Crateriforma conspicua: one gene and its partner. The main gene of each other region encodes a partner of the protein of the gene in region 2 in a complex. Links are inferred from orthologs where the notes say so. Each region holds a gene or a part of one and is shown on either strand. Other genes may lie near its edges.

Evidence for each region.
Region 1: the proteins of fliG (region 2) and fliM are in contact, whole or in part, in a crystal structure (PDB 4QRM), measured with the Thermotoga maritima proteins. The link is inferred for Crateriforma conspicua from one-to-one orthologs. Residues at the interface, in WP_004082903.1 of Thermotoga maritima: Phe122, Ser125, Glu126, His127, Pro128, Gln129, Thr130, Val133, Glu157, Arg161, Leu164, Leu165, Arg167, Ser169, Glu171, Val172, Glu175, Ile176, Asn179, Lys182; in WP_004081085.1 of Thermotoga maritima: Tyr124, Leu127, Asp128, Ile130, Met131, Gly132, Gly133, Pro134, Glu136, Pro139, Arg141, Thr144, Glu145, Ile146, Glu147, Ser149, Ile150, Lys153.

Annotation. Positions count from the first base shown.
Region 1 is NZ_CP036319.1:1,342,006-1,351,955, forward strand. Bases 3,942-6,924 are described here. They hold fliM (flagellar motor switch protein FliM), read right to left. Parts: upstream 5,997-6,924; coding sequence 4,887-5,996; downstream 3,942-4,886. Other genes in these bases: Mal65_RS04900 (glycoside hydrolase family 2 protein), read left to right, coding at 3,942-4,836; Mal65_RS04910 (glutamate-5-semialdehyde dehydrogenase), read right to left, coding at 6,233-6,924. Also shown: Mal65_RS04895 (PAS domain S-box protein), read right to left, coding at 1-2,217; more of Mal65_RS04900, read left to right, coding at 2,404-3,941; more of Mal65_RS04910, read right to left, coding at 6,925-7,555; Mal65_RS04915 (DUF167 domain-containing protein), read right to left, coding at 7,652-7,951; Mal65_RS04920 (LysR substrate-binding domain-containing protein), read left to right, coding at 8,049-8,933; Mal65_RS04925 (alpha-L-fucosidase), read right to left, coding at 8,975-9,950. UniProt on the Bacillus subtilis protein: One of the proteins that forms a switch complex that is proposed to be located at the base of the basal body.
Region 2 is NZ_CP036319.1:4,784,654-4,794,416, reverse strand. What follows is about bases 4,932-7,727. They hold fliG (flagellar motor switch protein FliG), read right to left. Parts: upstream 6,939-7,727; coding sequence 5,925-6,938; downstream 4,932-5,924. Other genes in these bases: Mal65_RS17420 (triphosphoribosyl-dephospho-CoA synthase), read right to left, coding at 7,692-7,727; Mal65_RS17425 (6-pyruvoyl trahydropterin synthase family protein), read right to left, coding at 7,171-7,695; Mal65_RS17435 (glycosyltransferase family 4 protein), read left to right, coding at 4,932-5,857. Also shown: Mal65_RS17450 (glycoside hydrolase family 2 protein), read left to right, coding at 1-1,115; Mal65_RS17445 (polysaccharide biosynthesis/export family protein), read right to left, coding at 1,251-2,633; Mal65_RS17440 (hypothetical protein), read right to left, coding at 2,664-3,509; more of Mal65_RS17435, read left to right, coding at 4,232-4,931; more of Mal65_RS17420, read right to left, coding at 7,728-8,609; Mal65_RS17415 (alpha/beta fold hydrolase), read right to left, coding at 8,606-9,514; Mal65_RS17410 (DnaJ C-terminal domain-containing protein), read left to right, coding at 9,614-9,763. UniProt on the Bacillus subtilis protein: One of the proteins that forms a switch complex that is proposed to be located at the base of the basal body.

The DNA of each region.
Region 1 (9,950 bases), 3.4 Mb from region 2 along the record:
GTCGGCCAGCATGCCCATGCCGGTCAGTTCTTGTCCCACGCCGTCGTGCAGGTCGTTTCCGATCCGCCAACTTTGTGCGGCTGCGATTTCCAAGACTTCTTTTTCCAACGCCCGCCGCTGGGTCAGGTCCGTCAGTGCACCCAGCAGCCGAGCCGGCTGGCCCTCGGCATCACGGCTCAGCAGCGTGCGCTCTTTCACCACGGCATAGGTACCGTCACGACGCATCAAGCGGTATTCGATCAGCCCCTTCGAATCGTCCGCGCGTCCTTCGACGGCACGTGACGGTGATGAAATCACACGCCGTAAATCATCGGGATGAATGTGTTGGTGCCACCACGTATCGACATCGACATCGCCGGATGGGCCGCCAAACTGTTCGTCAAAGACTTCATTCCACCACATGCGTTGTCGTAGCAGATCGATGTCCCAGATCGCATCATTCGTGGCTCGCAACGCCAACCGCAAACGCTCTTCGCTTTTGGCCAGACGTCTGGCCGCCTGGGATCGTTGGATCACCACGCCCGCCAGTTGGGCAAAGTGTGAAAGCAACGAAAGCTCGGTTTCGGTCGGCCGAGCCGCGTGGGTGGAAAACATCGACAGCACACCCAACACGTCACGCTGGGTCGACAGAATGGGTTCGGCCCAACAAGAGCGAATTCCAGCCGCTTTGGCCAGCGGATGAATCAATTCGCTGCGTTCATGCAGATGGATATCGGGGATGATTTGCCGTTGACGCTGCGACGCGGCAAACGTACAGCAGCAGACGCCCGGTTCGATCGGCACCCGTTCCATGCGGCAACGCAGTTCCGGCGACAAGCGTGGCGCGCAAGCGCACCGTAGGGATTGACCGTCGTCGTCGATCAAGAAGATCGCCGCACTCATTCGCGCACACGACGATTCCGCTTGCGTCACGATCAAACGCAGCAGTTCGTCGAACGGGGTGCCATCGCTTAGGGCGTCCAACAGCAGACGTTCTCGCTTTAGATCCGTCAGCGATTGTTGCCGTTCGGTCACATCGCGTTCGATGCTGACGTAATGGGTCAGTTCACCGCGATCATTGTGGATCGGTGAAAGTGAAATTTCGTTCCAAAACATCGACCCGTCTTTGCGATAGTTGCGCAACGTCACGGTGCACGCACTGCCTTGACGCAAGGCTTGACGCATGACGTGGATTTCAAACTGATCGCGATCATCGGCTTGCAGGAATCGGCAATTGCGGCCGACGATTTCTTCGCTGCGATATCCCGTCATCTTCTCGAAACTGGAATTGCAATAGACGACGGGAAAATCCGGGGCTCTGGCATCGGCGATCAGCACGCCCACTTGGGTCGCCTGCATGGCCAAGTTCTGGATTCGCATCAGCAAGGCGATGTCGTCATTGGTGCCGCTGGCGGCATCTTGCTTGCCATTGCGAAACGTTCGCCACCGCGTCAGCTCGTGTTCCATTTCGCCGAAGAAACCACCCATGGCATCGCCGGGGGCCGTGACGCCTTGGTGCCACTCGTTCTTCAGCCGAACCGCATCGCCGGGACGCCACCGATCCATCCATTTTGCCAAAGCGGGTTGGGCAGAAAGCAGCGCGGTGATTTCTGGTTCCAGTTTCAATTCACGATGCGATTCGGTCCAATCGTGGGCTCGCCGAACAAATGCCAGGAACAGTTCCAAACGCTGGGACCAAACCGGCGCCAATGCACTGCGGATCGCCGCCGAGCAAAGATCGGCTTCGCCAATGCGCAGAAACGTCGCCACACTGCAGACGAACAGCGAATGTTCCAGCGCGGGGTGATCGCTGGGCCATTGTTCCAGTGGCGGATCGACGTCGTTCAGCCGGTCCATCTGGCTGAGAAGTTCCTGGCGACTCGGGGCGGGCGCGTCCAGCAGTGCGGCGATGTCGGTCGCGCTGTGGGCACCGGGGCCTTCGTTGGGGCCGACGGTCGCCGGATTCGGTGTCAGCAACATTGCGACGTGCCTGCCCAGGCAGTACGGGTTGTTGCAAAACCGCGAAAGATAGACGAACAGCCGTTCCTTGAATCGAAACGGCAGCGGATTATCCAAGTAGGCGACTTGAGCCTGACGCCATAGGTCCCAAGCCAACTCGGGCGTGGGGAATGACAACTCAAAGAAACTTGGAATCGTCCCAAATCGATCAAAGATTTCCTGACGAATCGAATCGGCCTGAATCGCTACACCGTTCATGATCCATTTAACATACGACAAAGCGGTGGTCCTTCCATCACCGAAACCGACCATGGGGCAACGCGTCTTATCGACGCAGTGTCGAGTTGTGGTCCCACGGTTCGTATGTGTCGTGTGATGACGCGATCCGCCGTTGATCGGCCGGATGGCTCGTCCATCGCACCGCCCCACCCCCAAATTCCCGCCTTGGTATACGGATTTTTCGTCGTGAGTTTTCTTCGAATCAGTGGCCTGTTTTGTGCCACATCACAGGTGCGACCCGTCGTCGCACTCCTTTGTGTCGGCCTGTTTTTCTTGGTGCACCATCCTTGGTCCGCGGCGCAGCCGACGCGAGTTTCCAATCCCGTGGACCGAGCGGCCGAACCGGACCAGTTTGATCTGATGACCCGGTGGGGGCGGAATGTCACCGCGGACAACGCGTGGCGTGAATACCCGCGGCCGGGAATGAAGCGGGACCGTTGGCAATCGCTGAACGGTTTGTGGGATTTTCACCTTAGCGGCGATTCACAGCGTTGGACCGGGGGCCGAATTGAAAACGCCAGGCAAGATCCGCTGGCTGATGGACTTCCCGATCTGCCCAGTGCGTTTGATAAAAAGATCTTGGTTCCTTTCAGCCCTGAAACTCAGCTGTCGGGAATCAATCGCAGCGTGCGTCCGCAACAGGTGATGTTCTATCGTCGGTCCATTCGCATTCCCGACGATTGGCGAAACGATCGAATCCTGGTCCACTTCGAAGCGGTCGACTGGCACGCAATCGTGCTGTGCAACGGGACCAAAGTTGCCGATCACCGTGGCGGCTACGTTCCGTTTTCCTGTGACATCACCGATGCATTGGATGACAGGGACCAACAGCAGATCGTCGTCATCGCGTGGGACCCGACCAACATGGGTGACCAGACGATCGGCAAGCAAGCCCTGCCGGAATCCAGAAAAGGCTTTCGGTACAACCCCAACAGCGGCATCTGGCAAAGTGTTTGGATGGAACCGGTGCCCAAGGCGGCTTCCATCGCTCAATTGAAAATCACGCCGGTCGCACATCAGAAAGCCATTGATGTCCGCGTGGATACGGATCACGCCGCTAACGACATGACGGTTCGTCTGAATGCCGGTGATGCAGCGCATGTGGTCGACGGACGACCGGGACAGACGATTCGAATCGATTTGGATGACCAGTTTCAGTGGTGGTCACCGGATGATCCGAATCTGCATGACCTGTCGATCCAATTGCGACGCGACGATCGGGTGATCGATACCGTCGAAAGCTATTTCGCGTTGCGAACGGTCGATACCCAAGTCGACGGCGATGGGAACCAACGTATTCATCTCAATGGCCAGCCGATCTTTCAGTTCGGTCCGCTTGACCAAGGCTATTGGCCCGAAAGCGCGATGACGCCACCATCAGAGGACGCGGTGCGTTATGACCTGCAATATCTGAAAGACATCGGATGCAACATGGTCCGAGTGCACATCAAGGTGCATCCGCGTGCTTGGTACTACGAAGCCGATCGCAAAGGCCTGTTGGTCTGGCAGGACTTCGTTTGCACACGCAAGTTTGATTCCAAGATCACAGCCGAAAGCGGACAACAGTGGGAACAAGAACAGGTGGAAATGGTCCGCCATCTGTACAACCACCCGTCGATCATTCAGTGGGTGGTGTTCAACGAAGGCTGGGGCCAATATGACACCGAAAGGCTGACACGGTGGGCCGAGGACCTGGATCCCAGTCGTTTGGTGACCTGTGCCAGTGGCTGGACCGATCATCCGGTCGGTGATCTTTATGACAACCACGACTATTCCTTCAACATCTCGCCGGCCCATGGATGGAATTTCGACGACCGCGCGACTTTGTGTGGTGAATGTGGCGGTTTCAACGTGTTGGTCGATGACCACCGCTGGCATGCCGATCAAACGCTTCGCCCCGTCGTGAATCCGGCTGGCGAAAAGGGACGCGAAGGTTACGCCAATCCAGAATCCTGGAAACAACGCTATCAGACTTGGTTGACCAATTTGCGTTTGATGAAGCCGCACGGATTGAACGCAGCGGTCTATACCCAAATCTCCGACGTCGAACATGAGTGCAATGGATGGCTGACCTATGACCGAGAAATCAGCAAGATCGCGGCTGATGATTTACGACGCATGCATCGGCAACTGTACCAACCGATCCACAGTGATTCTTTGATCGACCTGTCATCCAAGACGTGGACGGATTGGTCGGGCAAGCTGACGCCTGGTTGGCGGACAGCCGACGTGGACGTGACGCAGGGGAAATCGGTTTCTATGCGCCGCGCCGAAAGCCTCAAGCCACAACGTACCGCCGATGATGGCCCGGTGCGAATTCGCGGAGAGTTTGATTTGTCGACGCAACCCGAACGGCTGGCCATCCACACTGTGGGAACCGGTCGTTGGGAACTATCGATCAACGGCAAAACAATGATGAACATCACCAACAGCGACCGCGCCCGTTATGTCCCCTACAGCACGGTGTTGTTGCCGCCGGAGGCACTCGATGCACTGATCGACGGCACGAACGTCATCGCGTTGAAGGTGTCCCGGTTCAAAGAAGACGAAGGCAACTTGGTCGACTTTGCCCTGTTGTCGGTGTCCCGCGAAGAGCCCTCGGTGAACGACCCCAAGTAGACGTGTCGCACCTGACAGGGATGTCGAAAAGGGACCGAATCGTGCGTCGCCTAGCGTGGCGGAGAACCGCCAGCATTTCGCTGCGGTTTTTCCGCCACCGTGTCGATGCGGACTGCTTTTTTGCCTTTGAAAGCCCCGGCACGCACGTTGAACTTGTGCACGTCCTGGATGGACAGTTCCAGGGAATCCGTGACTTCCTTTTCGGTGGCAATCACATCACCCACGTTCAACGCCAGCAAATCACTGGTGTTGATCTTGGATCGTGCCAGCGTGACGACCACGTTGACGGGCGCTTCATCCAGGTTGTATTCGATTTGGCGTCGCGATTCTTCGGTCGGAGCTTCGCGTCCGTAGCCGACCCAACCGTTGCGTGACAGTTGCGAGTTGTATTTTTCGACGGTGTTGAAAGGAATACAAAGATTCAACATCCCGCGATTTTTGCCGATCACGATCTCAAAGCTAACCAGGATTACGACTTCATTGGGCGGAACGATCTGGACCAGTTGTGGGTTGCTTTCGGTGCTTTCGACCGACAGGTCCAATTCGATGATGTTTTGCCAAGCATCTTTCAAGTGACTTAAGAACAACTTGACGACGCGATTCATCAAGCGTGTTTCGATCTCGGTCAACGGTCGCCGAATGACGTCGCCGGGGACCGGGTCGCCGCCCAGCATTCGGTCGATGATCGTGTACGACAGTGCCGGATTGATGTCCAGAATCCAGTGGCCGTCCAGCGGTTCGGTGCTGATGACGTTGAAGCAACTGGGGTTGTCCAGGCTGAAGACGAACTCGCTGTAGGTCAGTTGATCGACGCTAAGCAGTTTGACTTCGATCATCGTCCGCAGCATGCCGCTGACCGACGCGCCGAAGTTCCGCGCGATGACTTCATGCAGCGATTGCATCGCCCGCATCTGTTCTTTGCCGACCCGTTCGGGACGTTTGAAGTCATACGCCATGACTCTGGCATCACCGACGCCGTGGTGATACGGAGCGCCGCTGGGTTGCCGGGCCGACGCGGTACGAACCCCGGCGGATACCGGTTCGGGCGGACCTTCGTCGGTGAACTTGGGGGCTTCGGGTGGACCGTCGTCGTCACCCATGCCCTCCATGGCGCGGAGCAGACTTTCGACCTGATTCTGGCTAAGTGATTCGTCCGACATGGCAGCGAAATACCGTCCTGGTTTGCGGGACCGCGGATTCGACAGGCGTGTCCACAGCACCCGCAAAGAATACGCGATGTCGGTCCGGCGATGCGAGTCCAGAATTGCCCGTCATCGCGATCGGCAAACGAGCCGTCGGCAAGCTCGGGAACGCCGTGAAACACGCCATCTAGCACCGTCCGGCGTGCAGAGAATCCCTTCAGGTTGAGATCGTCGATGCGGCCCGTCGGTACCAATCAGGTGCGGATATTACCGTCGCCCTGGACGATGTACTTGTACGTCGTCAATTCACGCAGCCCGCACGGTCCACGAGCGTGAAACTTGTCGGTCGAAATACCGATTTCGGCACCCAGTCCGAACATTCCACCGTCGTTGAATCGCGTACTGGCGTTCACCATGACCGCTGAACTGTCGACGCCGCTGGTGAATTGTTCGGCGGCCCGCACATTGTCGGTCACGATGGCGTCGGTGTGATGGGACCCATATCGATTGATCAGCCCGACTGCTTCGTCCAGCGAATCGACAACGCGGACGCTGATGATCGGCCCCAGGTATTCCGCCGACCAGTCGGATTCTTGGGCTTCCAACGAACCAGGGACCAATTTCGCCGCGCGATCGTCGCACCGCATTTCAATCGGGTATGACGACAATCGTTCGGCGATCGCCGGCAGAACCGTCGTCGCGATGTCCGCGTGGATCAACAAGGATTCGCAGGCGTTGCAAACACCCATTCGCTGGCATTTGGCGTTTTCGATGATGTTCACCGCCATCGGAACGTCGGCATTGCGGTCGACATAGACGTGGCAATTGCCGTCAAAGTGTTTGATCACCGGCATCGTCGCTTCGCTGGTGACACGGCGGATCAAGCCTTCGCCGCCGCGGGGAATCGCCACATCGATGCAATCGGACATCGAAAGAAACTGGCCCACGGCTTGCCGATCCGTCGTTTGGACCAGCTGGACAGCATCCCCGGGCAATCCGATTTCCCGTGCCGACTGTTGCAGCAATTCGACGATGGCACGGCTGCTGTGGATGGCTTCTTTACCGCCGCGAAGGATGACGGCGTTTCCGCTTTTGACACAAATCGCTGCGGCATCGGCGGTCACATTCGGCCGGCTTTCGTAGATGAAAAAGACCACGCCCAGCGGGACGCGTCGTTTAACGATCCGTAATCCGCCGGGACGCGTGAACCCGTCGATGACTTCGCCGATCGGGTCCGACAACGCAGCGATTTCGCGAAGGGCTTGTGCGATGCCATCGACGCGATTCTTGTCCAGACGCAGCCGATCCACCGCAGCGTCGCTCAAGTTGTAATCGGGGGCCGCGGCCACATCTTTGGCGTTGGCCTGCAGAATCGTGTCCAAATCCGCGACCAGGCGATCGGCCGAATCGAAGAGCCAACGGTTCTTCAATTCCGTATCGATGTTGGCAAGTTCGTACGACGCAGCTTTGGCTTTCTGGGCGGTTTCGGCACAGTATCCGGCAAGATCAATTTCAGTGGTGGTCGACATGGACGGTCGTTCGAATGTGGGGCGGTCGGCGGTTGAACGTCGTGACAATTGTCAGTGTGAACCGCGAAAGGGTCAACGCAAGGCGGCGGGATCGGATTGATTCACGGAAAAAGCGTCTGAGTCTGACGGGCCCAATTGAGCGGATCAGGCGTCAATGACGTCCCGCAGACGGTCCCGAAGTTCTGTTTCGGTCATCGATCGCACGGCGATTCGTTTGCACCGACTGGCCTGACCGCTGCAGATGGAAATGTTCGATTTGGCGATTTTGAAAAATTTGGCCAATCCCTGAATGACCGCCGCGTTGGCTTTCCCGTCTTCCGGCGGCGATGTGACGGCCACCCGAAGTGCGTCGGCGTGGCGGCCCCCGATTTTGGCCCGCTTGGCTTTGGGTGTGACGCGAACGTCGAATCGCAGTTCATCGTCGCGGTGTTCGATCGGGATCATGACGGTGGACGCAATGCGGATCGTGACGTCGGTCGGCTTCGGTTATGATTGCCGACGGTCTGATCGCTCTATCCTATCGGTCTGTGGCAAAGTGTAAATGGAACTGCGACACCTGCGTTACTTTCTGGCGATTTCCAACCACACCAGTTTTCGCATCGCTGCCGAAGAACTGCTGGTGTCTCAGCCGACACTGTCACAGCAGATGAAGGATCTGGAAAAAGAACTGGGGTGTTCGCTGTTCGAACGCGCCGGACGGGGCATTCGGCTGACTCAAGCCGGCGTGCTGTTCGGTGAATACGCCCAGCGTGCGATCAACGTGTTGGACGAAGGCCAGGCTGCGATCGATGAGTTCGATCAAATGTTGCGTGGGCGGATCCGAGTGGGAGTGGTTCAAACCGTGGGTGCGTACTTGATTCCGCCGGTTGTTGCGGAGTTCAAAAGCCAAAACCCCGGTGTCCAGTTAGTCGTCCACGAATTGTCCGCGGACGACGTGGAAAACGGACTGGTCGATGGCAGCCTGGATCTGGGGATTTCGTTCGAACCGACGCGACGGCAATTGCACTGCCGATGGTTGTTCGGCGAGCGGTTCGTCCTGATCGTTCCGGCCGAGCACCTGTGGGCCAATCGCCGACGAATCCGTTTGGACCAGATGGCGGGAGAACCGCTGTGCTTGATGACCAAAGACTTCTGCACGCGTCGCATGATCGACGCGGCCTTTGCACAGAATGATGTCGAATTACAAGTGGCCGTGGAAATGACATCGGTAGCCGGGTGTCTGGCAGTGACCAACGCCGGAGGACCACCGACGATCTTGCCTGAACTGGCGATGACCGGAACCGACCTGTCGGGAATTCGAATCGAAAGTCCGATGATCCGACGCAGCGTTTGCCTGTTGCAAGCTAGTGAGGAGGCGTCGATTCGTGCGACCAGCGAATTCGCCGACGCCGTGATCCATCACGTCGGCGCGGTGGCGGGTGGATGATTCACCACCGCCACCGCAGTAAGACGCCGGGAAGAAGGACCCTATTTCGCGGCGTCCAATTCAAAGCCGGTCAGCTTGAAACTGTACGCGCAATCACAGGGCAGATCGTCAGCGGCGATTGCCGGCATCTGGATGGTCAGCTGACCTTGGTCGTCCACTTCGTAAGCCAGCGTGCCGTCATGGCCCAGCAGTTGTACCGTGGCTTGGTCATCCGCCGATTGGACACGGACCGATTGCAGCTGGATCGCGGATTTGGGCCACCCCAGCGTGATCGCATAAACGGTGGTGCCGTCTTTGCTTTGTGTATACCGGACGTCGGCGGCGGAATATTCAAGCTTCAAAAATTCGCCGTGTTTCTTGAATCCGCCTTCGGGTTCCACCGTCGGCCCTTCGCCGTAAGCCTTCCAAGGGCGCGTCGCATAGATGGCTTCGCCGTTGACGTTCATCCATTCGCCCAGTTCGGCCAACACCTGGCGTTGGTCGTCGGGGATCCGGCCGTTGGCCATCGGTGAAATGTTCAACAGGACGATTCCATTTTTGGCCACCGTGTCGACCAGAGCATGAACCACCTTGTGCGTGGGTTTGATTTTCAGTGAATCGGTATAACACCAACTGCCCGTGCTGATCGTGTCGTCGGTCATCCAAACCTTTTCCGCCGCGCGTGGTTCACGAGACTTTTCGTGGTCCAGCACGCTCATGTCCAACGGCAAATCCTCCTGTTTGCGAACGATCACCACGTCGCGATCCCACTTCTTTGCCGCGTTCAAATAATAGGCGGCGAACTCCTGGCGATAGGACTCGGGGATCCGGTCCAGCCAACTGTCAAACCAAATGATGTCGGGTTGATATTGGTCGATCACTTCGGCCAATTTGTCCAACCACATTTGATGGAACTGCTCCGCCGGCATTTGGGCGTACAAGATCGCGGTTTCCTCGTTCTCATTGGCCGATGGATAGTCTTTGACCATTCCCTCAAAGTGGCCATAGAAATTCCGAGCGTGATGGAACGTGGCGATG
Region 2 (9,763 bases):
GCGAGGAGGCCTTCTTGCGAGCCGCTGATCCGGTTTTCACCAAAGGTTTTCTTGAAGAACTGGGGCGACGCTTACAACAGCACGTCGATCTGCCCTATGTGCCAGATTCCCCGCTGACCTGTGCGATCGCTCAGAGTGTCGGTTACAAGCCGAAAGAGGCGGTGCACGCGTTGGCCTATTTCTATTCGATGGGCCGATGGTTGATGGAAGACTGGTACCGATCGCTGGACTTCCCCATTGTTCCCGAGTTGGCGATCACATCGGTGCCGTCCGTCGAAAGCCTGAAGCGTTTCATTCCGCCGGATGAGCTTTGGCCACCCGGACCGAGTTGGGGGCACCACTGGGCCGACTTGGACCGTTTGCGGATGCAGAACTTTGATTGCTTTGGTGACGAACGTACGGGATCGTTGGAAGAATTTGTCAACGCGACGCAGGACGCCCAAGGCACGATCTTTCAGCTGGCCGTTGAGCATTTCCGGCGTGCTAAACCCAGGTGCAGCGGAGTCTCCCTGTGTCACTTCATTACGTATTGGCCGGACATGAAATGGGGGATCGTTGATGCGTATCAACAACCCAAACGTTCGTACGAGTACGTTAAGCGAGCGTACCAACCATTGCTGGTCAGTCTGGATTTTGAACGACGGCGATGGAAACCCGGCGAGTCATTGGATGCCAAGGTTTGGTTGATCAATGACACCTATCAATCGCATCAGGATTGTACGGTTCAGTTGGTCATCAAAAACTCCGATGGGGCGCACTTGGCGGTCAAAGATTTTGACGTTGCGTTGGTCGACGAAGACAGTTCGCTCGCGATCGGCGAACTGAAGTGGAAGGTCGATGCGACGGTCGAGGATTCGTTCAACGTGTCGCTGTCTTTGCTGGATGCTGACGGAGCTGTGCTTTCCAGCAATCAATACCAACTGCTGATCGGCGACCAGGAACTGGCACGTCAGCGGATGGCGGCCATGGGTAAAATCAGATCGCAAGCGAACCTGAAGTACACCTATGGCAACTACTATCGCTTTTTCCCGTCGATGATTGGCGAAGCGGATCCCTCATCAGGCTCTGCCGATGGCGTTCCTCGCGCCGGAGGGTTTTCAAAGAATCAGCCGTAGATCGTTGGGGCAATCCAGGTTTGTCGTGGCGACCGATTGCTGGAGCGGCTACGAGCGTCTGACAACGAAAAAACGCCCCCGAGAAGCATGCTTCCCGAGGGCGTTGTTCGTTTCTTTCGGTTTGGTGGCGAGTTCTTAGTTCCTCAGGATCTCAGCAATCCCGAAGGTGAAGAACGTTCCGATACCGGCGTTGATGATTTCTTCCTCGCACTTGTACTGCAGCAGTACCACGTCGCCCGGTTGAATCAGCACCCGAGCCGACGGATTGTTGGTCGCCTCGGAGATGTCAACTTCGATGGCAACTTGCTGGTTACAAGGCAGCTTACGAAGAATGTAGACGCGTCCCGGCGGTACACCAGCGACCGGCGAACGGCCAAGGCTGATTCCACCACCACTGTTTTGGGCCGTACCACCGACTCCGGCTCCGGCCAGGGCCAATGCACCAAGCACGTCCAAGTCATAGTCACGAGGCAGCGGGAATTCACCACCCGGCAACAAACCACCGGTGTAGAAGACTTCCGTTTCACGCGATTCGATGTACACGATATCGCCATCATTCAGCGTGATGTCTTCATCGCTGATGTCGGGGAATTCACCCGGACGAACACGTAGCGGCACCTTCAAGATCGACGGGTCTTCCGGAAGTTCCGGCGGACAGTAGCACGGGTCGCGTTGCAAACACTCTTGCTGTGCATAGAACTGTTTGACGAACTCGCGATACTTCTCTTGGTTCGCACGATTAGCCCGCAACACTTTGACCTGGTTTTTGGCGTTCAAGCCTGGCAGGCCGCCGGTTTCGACCAATGCATGCAAGATGTCGTTCTCGTACGCATTCAGCTTGACCATCGAACCGCTACCGCTGCGGTCGCTACCGCCACGGATGAACTGCGATGCGACGTCTTGTGACTGCAGACCTCGGCTCGTACGACCATCACCCAGTCCGTCTTCACGGATGACGATGATGTTGTAGGTCCGCTTTTGGATCAGCGTGACGATCGGACGAGCCTTTTCTTCGATCAAGATTTCTTCATCGATGTAGGCGTCGCGGATCTTGTCACGCACTTGTTCCAGGGTCAGACCGGAAACATCCAACGGCTCGATCAACGGCAGCGCCAGCGTACCATCGTCTTGGATGGCGATCGGATAACCGATCGATGGCGGCAGCGTGTTGTCGGCTTCCGGGAAGTTCACCGGCGGCGGTTCCGGCGGCTCGTTGGGCGGGTTGAAAGGCAGGACGCCTTCGATGTACACGCCCAAAATATCCCCACCGTCCAGCAAGTATTCACGCGGTGGTTCCAGTGACAGCAATGAGATGTCGACCGGGACCAAGTCGTTTTTAGGCTCCGGGAAAAATTCCGGAGGCAGGCGATTCGCGGGCACCCCGTTGATCGGTTGAGTCAACGTGCTGCAGCCGGTGATTGCCGTCACGGCGACGCCGGCGGCAAGCGCGGTTGCGGCGGTTCGCAGCGTCCTGATGCAGCGATGGATCCGCCGGCCGGCTGAAAGTGTCTTAGTCATCCTTGAACTCTCTTGCTAAGGCCTATCAGCTCACTCGAAGGTGAACGGAATCGACTCGAACGTGTTCGTGTCATCCGCGTCGTCGGACGCTGGAGACTGCGGTTTGCCAAAGATGTCGTCGATAACGGCATCAATTTCTTCTTGACTGGGTTCGTCCAACTGATAGGCGTCGGCTTGGATCGGCGTCGCACCGACCTGGTCGCTCAAGTTCAGTGAAACGGCCGGCGGCTGGGCTTGCGTCGGTGCTACGTCCGCTTTCAAGGGTGCAACTTCGACCGGTTGGTCGTCGGCCGCGACGATGGCGGGAACTTGCACCGCGCTTTCAACCGGCTCTCCGATGGCACGGTCGACGACCGTGCCCTTTCCAGCCAGGTTTCCGTTCTTGTCGTAGAAGTCGCCGTTTTGGCTGATATAGCCACCCGGCACCGGGATCATTTCTGAAACCGATGGTTTCGGTGGTTCCGGATTCTTCTGCGCGATCGTATTGACCGTTCCCGGTGTGGACGTTTGACGGGTCGGCAAGTTCGCCATTTGGATGCTGGCGTAATTTCCAATTCCGTCCTGTTCGGCCGCTTTCACGCCGATCGGATAGCCTTGGAACCATGAGTTCACCGCGACGTGTCCGTCAGCGGACTGGTACCGCCATCCCCAGTATTCACGAGGTGCGACGGTCGGCGTGCATCCGGTTCCACCTTTGGCGACGTCTTTATAGGCGTCCATGAACCCGCGTTTGATGTCTCGCAGGTTTCGGTGGTTTCCGAAGCACTTCTTTTCACGTTGCCAAGCGCGGGCGGCCATGACTCGGTGATGATGGGACATCATGAAGTCGTTCAGGCAGCCCTCGTCACACAGTGACTGCGTGGCCGTGTTGAACATGGTGCAGCCGGTCGAAGCGACCAAAGCCAGACCCAGACAACCGCTGGCAAGCAGTCGGAAACGTCGACGACGCGACGAATCCGGCTTGTCGGACCGGGAGCTGCTTGTTGATGAAGTGTCGCTATGGGTAACAGATTCCGCTGACGCGGTCGTTACCGTCATTTTGCGAATCGCCATTGGGCCCCCCTTGGCTGCTGGCGGCATTCGATTTGTCTCTACGCAAGGGATACTGCCGGAACGACAGGAACCCCCTCCTGGGATACAAATCGTCGTAACCGCCGTTGCGGATTAGCCAAAAGTGACGGAAACGCGGGCTGAACCGTTGAGAATGCTCTGCACTGTCGCGACAGACGTCGGGAATGTCCGGGTCCGACGCATCAAGACAGACCGCTGGTGGGGGCTGATGGGCGTCTTTTGGGCACTCGTGGGGCGTGCGGAATGCCACCTGTCTTCAGGTTTCGCCAGTGTGTCGCGTTAGCGACGCAGCGAACCGTATCGATTGGGCGGATTGCACAAGTCAGTCAAAAACTAGCGTTTCCCGCATGAAATCTATAGGAATTTGATCGATGCACGGGTTCGTTTGGTGGAGGGGACTTTTATACTGATGGTCGATCGCCGGTTTCGAATGGCTGATGGACTTGGGCAAAGCTTTCGGACACCGACGATCAGACGCCTGCTCAACATGCTACTCCCACTCTGATTTCTTCACGGCGGAACACACCATGCAATGGATGATTGCGATTTCGTTCATCCTTTCCCTCGCTTGTTCGCTGTTATTGGTTCGAATTGTCCGAGCATTTGCGCGGACGGTCGGGTTGGTGGATCGTCCTGATGCAGAGCGAAAGGTGCACGAGAAGCCGGTCGCTTTGGCCGGTGGAGTCGCCGTTTTTCTCTCAGTGGCGACCACCTTTGCGTTGTCCCTGGTTCTGGATCGAACCCTTGGATACCACGTGCTGGGGACGATTCAGATGCGCTGGTACGTGCTTTTTGGCGCCGCCCTCGCCATCCTGGTTGTCGGGCTGGTTGACGACGTGTGGTCGTTGCGTGGCCGACAGAAGTTGCTACTGCAGATCGTGATCATCGGTTTGATGATCGGTGCGGGAACTCAGATTCACCAGATCGGCTTGTTCGGATACGAGATCAGCCTGGGGGTATTTAGCATTCCCGTCACCATGCTTTGGTTGCTGTTGGCGGTCAACGCGCTGAACTTGATCGACGGCGCCGACGGGATGGCCAGCACGGTCGGAATGATCATCGCCATTGGACTTGGCATATTGGGGTTCGTCGGGGCTTCGCCGCTTTCCGGTGTGGTCGGATTTGCACTCGCCGGCGCCTTGCTCGGTTTCCTGGTTTACAACAAACCCCCCGCCAGTATTTATCTTGGTGATGCGGGCAGCATGATGATCGGCCTATTCGTGGGAACCTTGGCAATCTGGTCCAACTTGAAGGAATCTACCGTTCTCGCGTCGGCACCTATGGCGATTCTTGCGATTCCGCTGTTTGATTCCTCGGCAGCCATTGTGCGGCGTCGTTTGACGGGACGCAGCATCTACGCAACGGATCGCGGTCACATGCACCACCTGCTGCAATTGAAATACGGACCGCACGGGCTATTGATCGTGGTTGGTCTGGCCTGTCTGGTCACGACGGTGGTCGCGGTATTGGGCGAAGTCTACAGCGAACCGTGGTGGGCGATGTTCGGCGTCATTCTGGTCATCGCTGTTCTGATCCAGACACGCTCGTTCGGACATAGCGAAGCCCGCTTGATCTTTAATCGCGCCGCCCACTTCATCGAATCGTTTTTCATGCACCCTGAACGTTGCGAGCAGTCAAAGCAGCATCGTCGACTGCAGCTTCAGGGGGACGCACCATGGGAACTGGTGTGGGAACCCTTGGTCGAATTCGCGAAGAAACACGATCTGGCCAAGATGAAGGTCAATATCTCCATGCCTTGGCTTCACGAGAGTTATCACGCAACGTGGCAAAGTGTGCGGCTTCCGGAGCGTGCCCAGCAAATGGTGATGGAAGTTCCATTGTTCGCGGAACGTCAAAACGGCGACGAAATGGTCGACATTTCAGTTGGCAAATTAGAGCTGGTCGCTTTGGGCAAGAGCACGGCGATTTACCAAAACCTGGAAGATTTCCTGACCAAATTGGACGAGAGCAAGGCGCCGATCACCAAGATCATGCTGGACTTGGAACGCCGCCAACTGAAGGGCAAGGGCGCAGCGGTCGCTACAGTTGGCCGTCCTGAAACCGAGACTTCCGATACTGTGGCTTCCCTGTCCGGCGAAACTGCCGAACAGCCTCCAGTGGATTCCGAATCCCACGCGGTATCGTCGTCTTAGCACGCATCCGTGGTTGGGTGACGGCCCGAACGTTGACCGCGAGATCGGCTGTTCCATGAACCGTCGATCAGTTGACGTATTCTTCTTCGTTTTCGCCAGTGGGACGAGAGATTTCGCCGGTATCTTCGAGGTGCCGTACGATGTCGACGATCTTTTGCTGCACGGATTCCACTTCGCTGACGCGGACGCTGCCCAGAAATCCCATCTCGTCTTTCAGGTTTTCGGCCGCACGTGAACTCATGTTCTTCATGACCTTTTCCTGGAGCGTTTCGCTGGCGCCCTTCAAAGCCATCGCCCACTGAGCCGTTTCGACATTCTTCAGCAACGCCTGAATATCGCGATCGCCCAACTTGGCGATGTCTTCGAAAACGAACATCAGGCGGCGAATGTCATCGGAAAGTTCCGGTTCGTCGCGACCGAGGGACTCCATGATCATCCGTTCAACGGATCGTTCGCAAACGTTCAGGATTTCGGCGACGCTTTCGACGCCCCCTGCGGACGTGTGGCTCTGATTCACCATGCTGGAAAGCCGTTGTTCTAGACCGTATTCCAATTCCTCGATGGCATCGGGACTGGTGCGGCCGATGGAAGCCACTCGGCGAATCACATCCAGTTGTTTCTCGGAATCCAGGCCACCCAAGACTTCCGCGGCGTATGAGGCGGGCACGTGGCTTAACAGCAACGCGATGGTTTGCGGGTGTTCTTCGCCAATGAATTGCATCAGCGTCTGCGAATCCACCTTTTTGACGAACGCAAAAGGCATCGATTCGATCGTTTGCTGCAAATTGCCGATCAGTTCGGATGCGTCGCGTCCCAACGCCTCCTTGATCAGTTCCTTTGCTCGCTCCAGTCCGCCGGGGCTGGCATAAATCGAACTGGCTTTACTCGTCAGGAATTCCGCGATCACGATTTCTTGGTCGTCGCCACCGACGGATTCGGTTTGCGCAATGCGGATGCTGATCTGTTCGATCAGTCGCGGCGGCAATTGCTGCATGATCCGAGCAGCACTCTTGGTCGGCAAGCTCATCAACAGGATGGCTGCTTTGCGAAGCCCGTCGTTATCCGTATTGACCGTCTGCACCCTAAGGAATCCCTTCGCGTTTGCGTCAGCCCGGACTTGCCGATTGACGCATTTTCGATTGAAGCTGCTTCGCCATCCTGGCGTCTTTCGGCTTATCGACGTTTCCGCGATCGATCCGGCGACGGCGCGACGCATTTGCCGGATTCGACGGAGCTAGAGTCTGTAGGAGTGATTTGGACCTTTCCGAAAAGGCAAACCGTGACGGTCGTCGCTGGTCCCGAACCGAAACCGTCTATGCTGAAGCAGACGGTCGTTTCCAGGGCAGACGACAGACACCCCACTGGCCCTGGTTCTCATCCACGGCAACTTCGATCCACGACAAGTGATCACCAAACTGATCGAACGTGCGCTCGATCACCCGCCGACCGATGTACTCGGCCAACTCTTCGGCCGTGGTGTTCGTCACGGGCAAATGGACACAGTCTTCGTTTGGAAAAACCCAGCGACGGTCTTGGAATGTTGCCGTGGTTTCCTTTTCATCCTTCGACACCCGAATCTGGGCATGTCGGTCGGGTAACAAGACGTGATGGTCCAGACGTCCCGTTTCCGCAAGAACGGCATCACGCAACGCGATAAAGTCGACGACGTAGCGGTTTTCGTCCAATGGGCCTTCGACCGACACGCGGACGCCATAGTTGTGGCCGTGGATTCTTTCACAAATGTCGCCGGCGAAGGTGATGAAATGCGCCGCCGAAAAAACAAATTGTTCTTTGCTGACGTCGACTCGGAACACAGGTTGTTCGGTGGGATGTGTCACGCTGGTCTTTCGGATTGCAATGGAGTGGGACACAGAAGGACAAACAGTGCTGCCGCCAGAAGGTCGGCGGTGGTACCCGGATTCAATCGGTTTCCATCTGATCTTAGACGTTCGTCCAATGTCCGGATCGACGACGGGTTTTCAAAATCGGCTTCGCGGAACCATTGCCGGACTTTCGATGCGACGTCCGAACCGCATTTCCGGGCGATCAGCGAGTCGGTGTTTTCTTGCAGCCATCGATGCTGCGCCAAGCAGATTCCTTGGATCGTGCCACCCGTTTCATCGATGCACTGCTTCAATAGCGGTGTCATTTGGTGAAGCAGACTGTCGAATCCACTGGCGTATTCCCGGGCAATCGCATCACGATCGGAAGCCAGACGCATTGCGGCCATCAAATCATCGTGATTCGCACGGTCGTCGTGGACGTCCATTTCCAAGTCGTCTGATTCGTCACTCGGGTTCATGCCGCCGGCCATTGCGTGGGCAATCGCACGAAAGACCGCCCTGCTCTGTCGGACGCTGATTGACGACAGCACACTTTCCACAGAATCAAAGCGCCACCACGGTGATGTGGCGTCTGCTGACGCGGAATAATCGGTTTGCGTTACCGCTTCCACCAACGGTGCGATCAACAAAGCGATCCCCAGATTCACATTCGTGCCGGTTGTCCGTCGCGTCTGCACCACGGTCGATTCAATTCGTTGGCCCCAACCCAGGTCGGTGCGACTCAGTTGGACCGCGGCGATTTCTGCTGCCTGGGCAAAGTGGGCGAACGACAGGTCATCGAATTCGCGGCCGGGATGCACGTTGCCAGGTTTTGGGGCCGTCGCCTCAAGGACACAGGCCCAGCGGATTGCATCGCCCACCGTCCGGATCATCGGCGCGAAAGCACTCAGGGGGCTGTTTTCATTCACGTCGATTGCAGAAATTCGTCGATCGCATTCAGTGTTTCGGTCGGAGCGTCTTCCAACACATAGTGCCCCGCATCGTCGATCGGCACGACCCTGGCATCGGGCCAATGCCCTTGGAAACGCTCCAAGCATTCGGGGCGAAAGCACCAATCTTTCATCCCCCAGACCAACAAGATTGGTAGTCCGGCAAGCGAAGGGAGCTCCGATTCAAGCTTTTGTAACACCGGAAACGTCCGGTGCGACCGATGCATCGGAATGTCTTGGACAAAGGCGTCGATCGCGACACGGTTTGCCCAGCTGTCGTAGGGTGCGATCATGCCGCGGCGGACGTCCGCCGGCAGCGGCTGCCGCGAAACGGTCATCGTCTGTGCGGCTCGAGCGAACGCATTGAATCCACGCACGCCCAGCGGCCCGACCCATGGCCAGCGACAGGCGGCGATCCGCAGCGGCAGATAGGGCGGCGGGAAAGCGCCCGTGTTCAGCAACACAATCCTCTTGAATCGGTCGCGACGTTCGCACAGCGCGGCCAAGCCGATTGCACCGCCCCAATCGTGGGCCAACAGCGTTGTCTGGCTTAAGTCCAGCTGATCGATCAACCGGACCAAATTGTCGCGGTGGGATGCCAGGCAATAGTCGAATTCAGACTTCGACGGTTTGTCGCTGCGCCCACACCCCAGGTGATCCACCGCCACAACGCGACGGGCGGGGCTGAACCGCTGGACGACGCGACGAAAATAGAAACTCCAGGTCGGGTTCCCATGGACGCACAGGATGGGACCGGAATCGGACGGTGTGTTCGACGTCGGGCCTTCGTCCAGATAACGCATCGTCCAGGTCGATCCGGACAGGCCGTCGACCGTCAAAGATTTTGATTCGTATGCCAGCAGGTCCTGGGCGATCATGTCCATTTCACTCGTTTCGGATCGCGATTTGCTACCGCTGGTGGAATCCGTGTCGTTGTGTCAATCTGACACGACGAAAGTCGATTCGGAAACCCCAGGATTGAAGTGGCCGAAGATCTGTATGAAACCCTTGGCGTCGGTCGAACCGCCGACAAGGACGAAATTCAAAAGGCGTACCGCAAGCTCGCGCGCAAGTACCATCCCGACGTCAACAAAGACAGTGACGCGGCACGGGAGAAGTTTAAACGCGTTCAG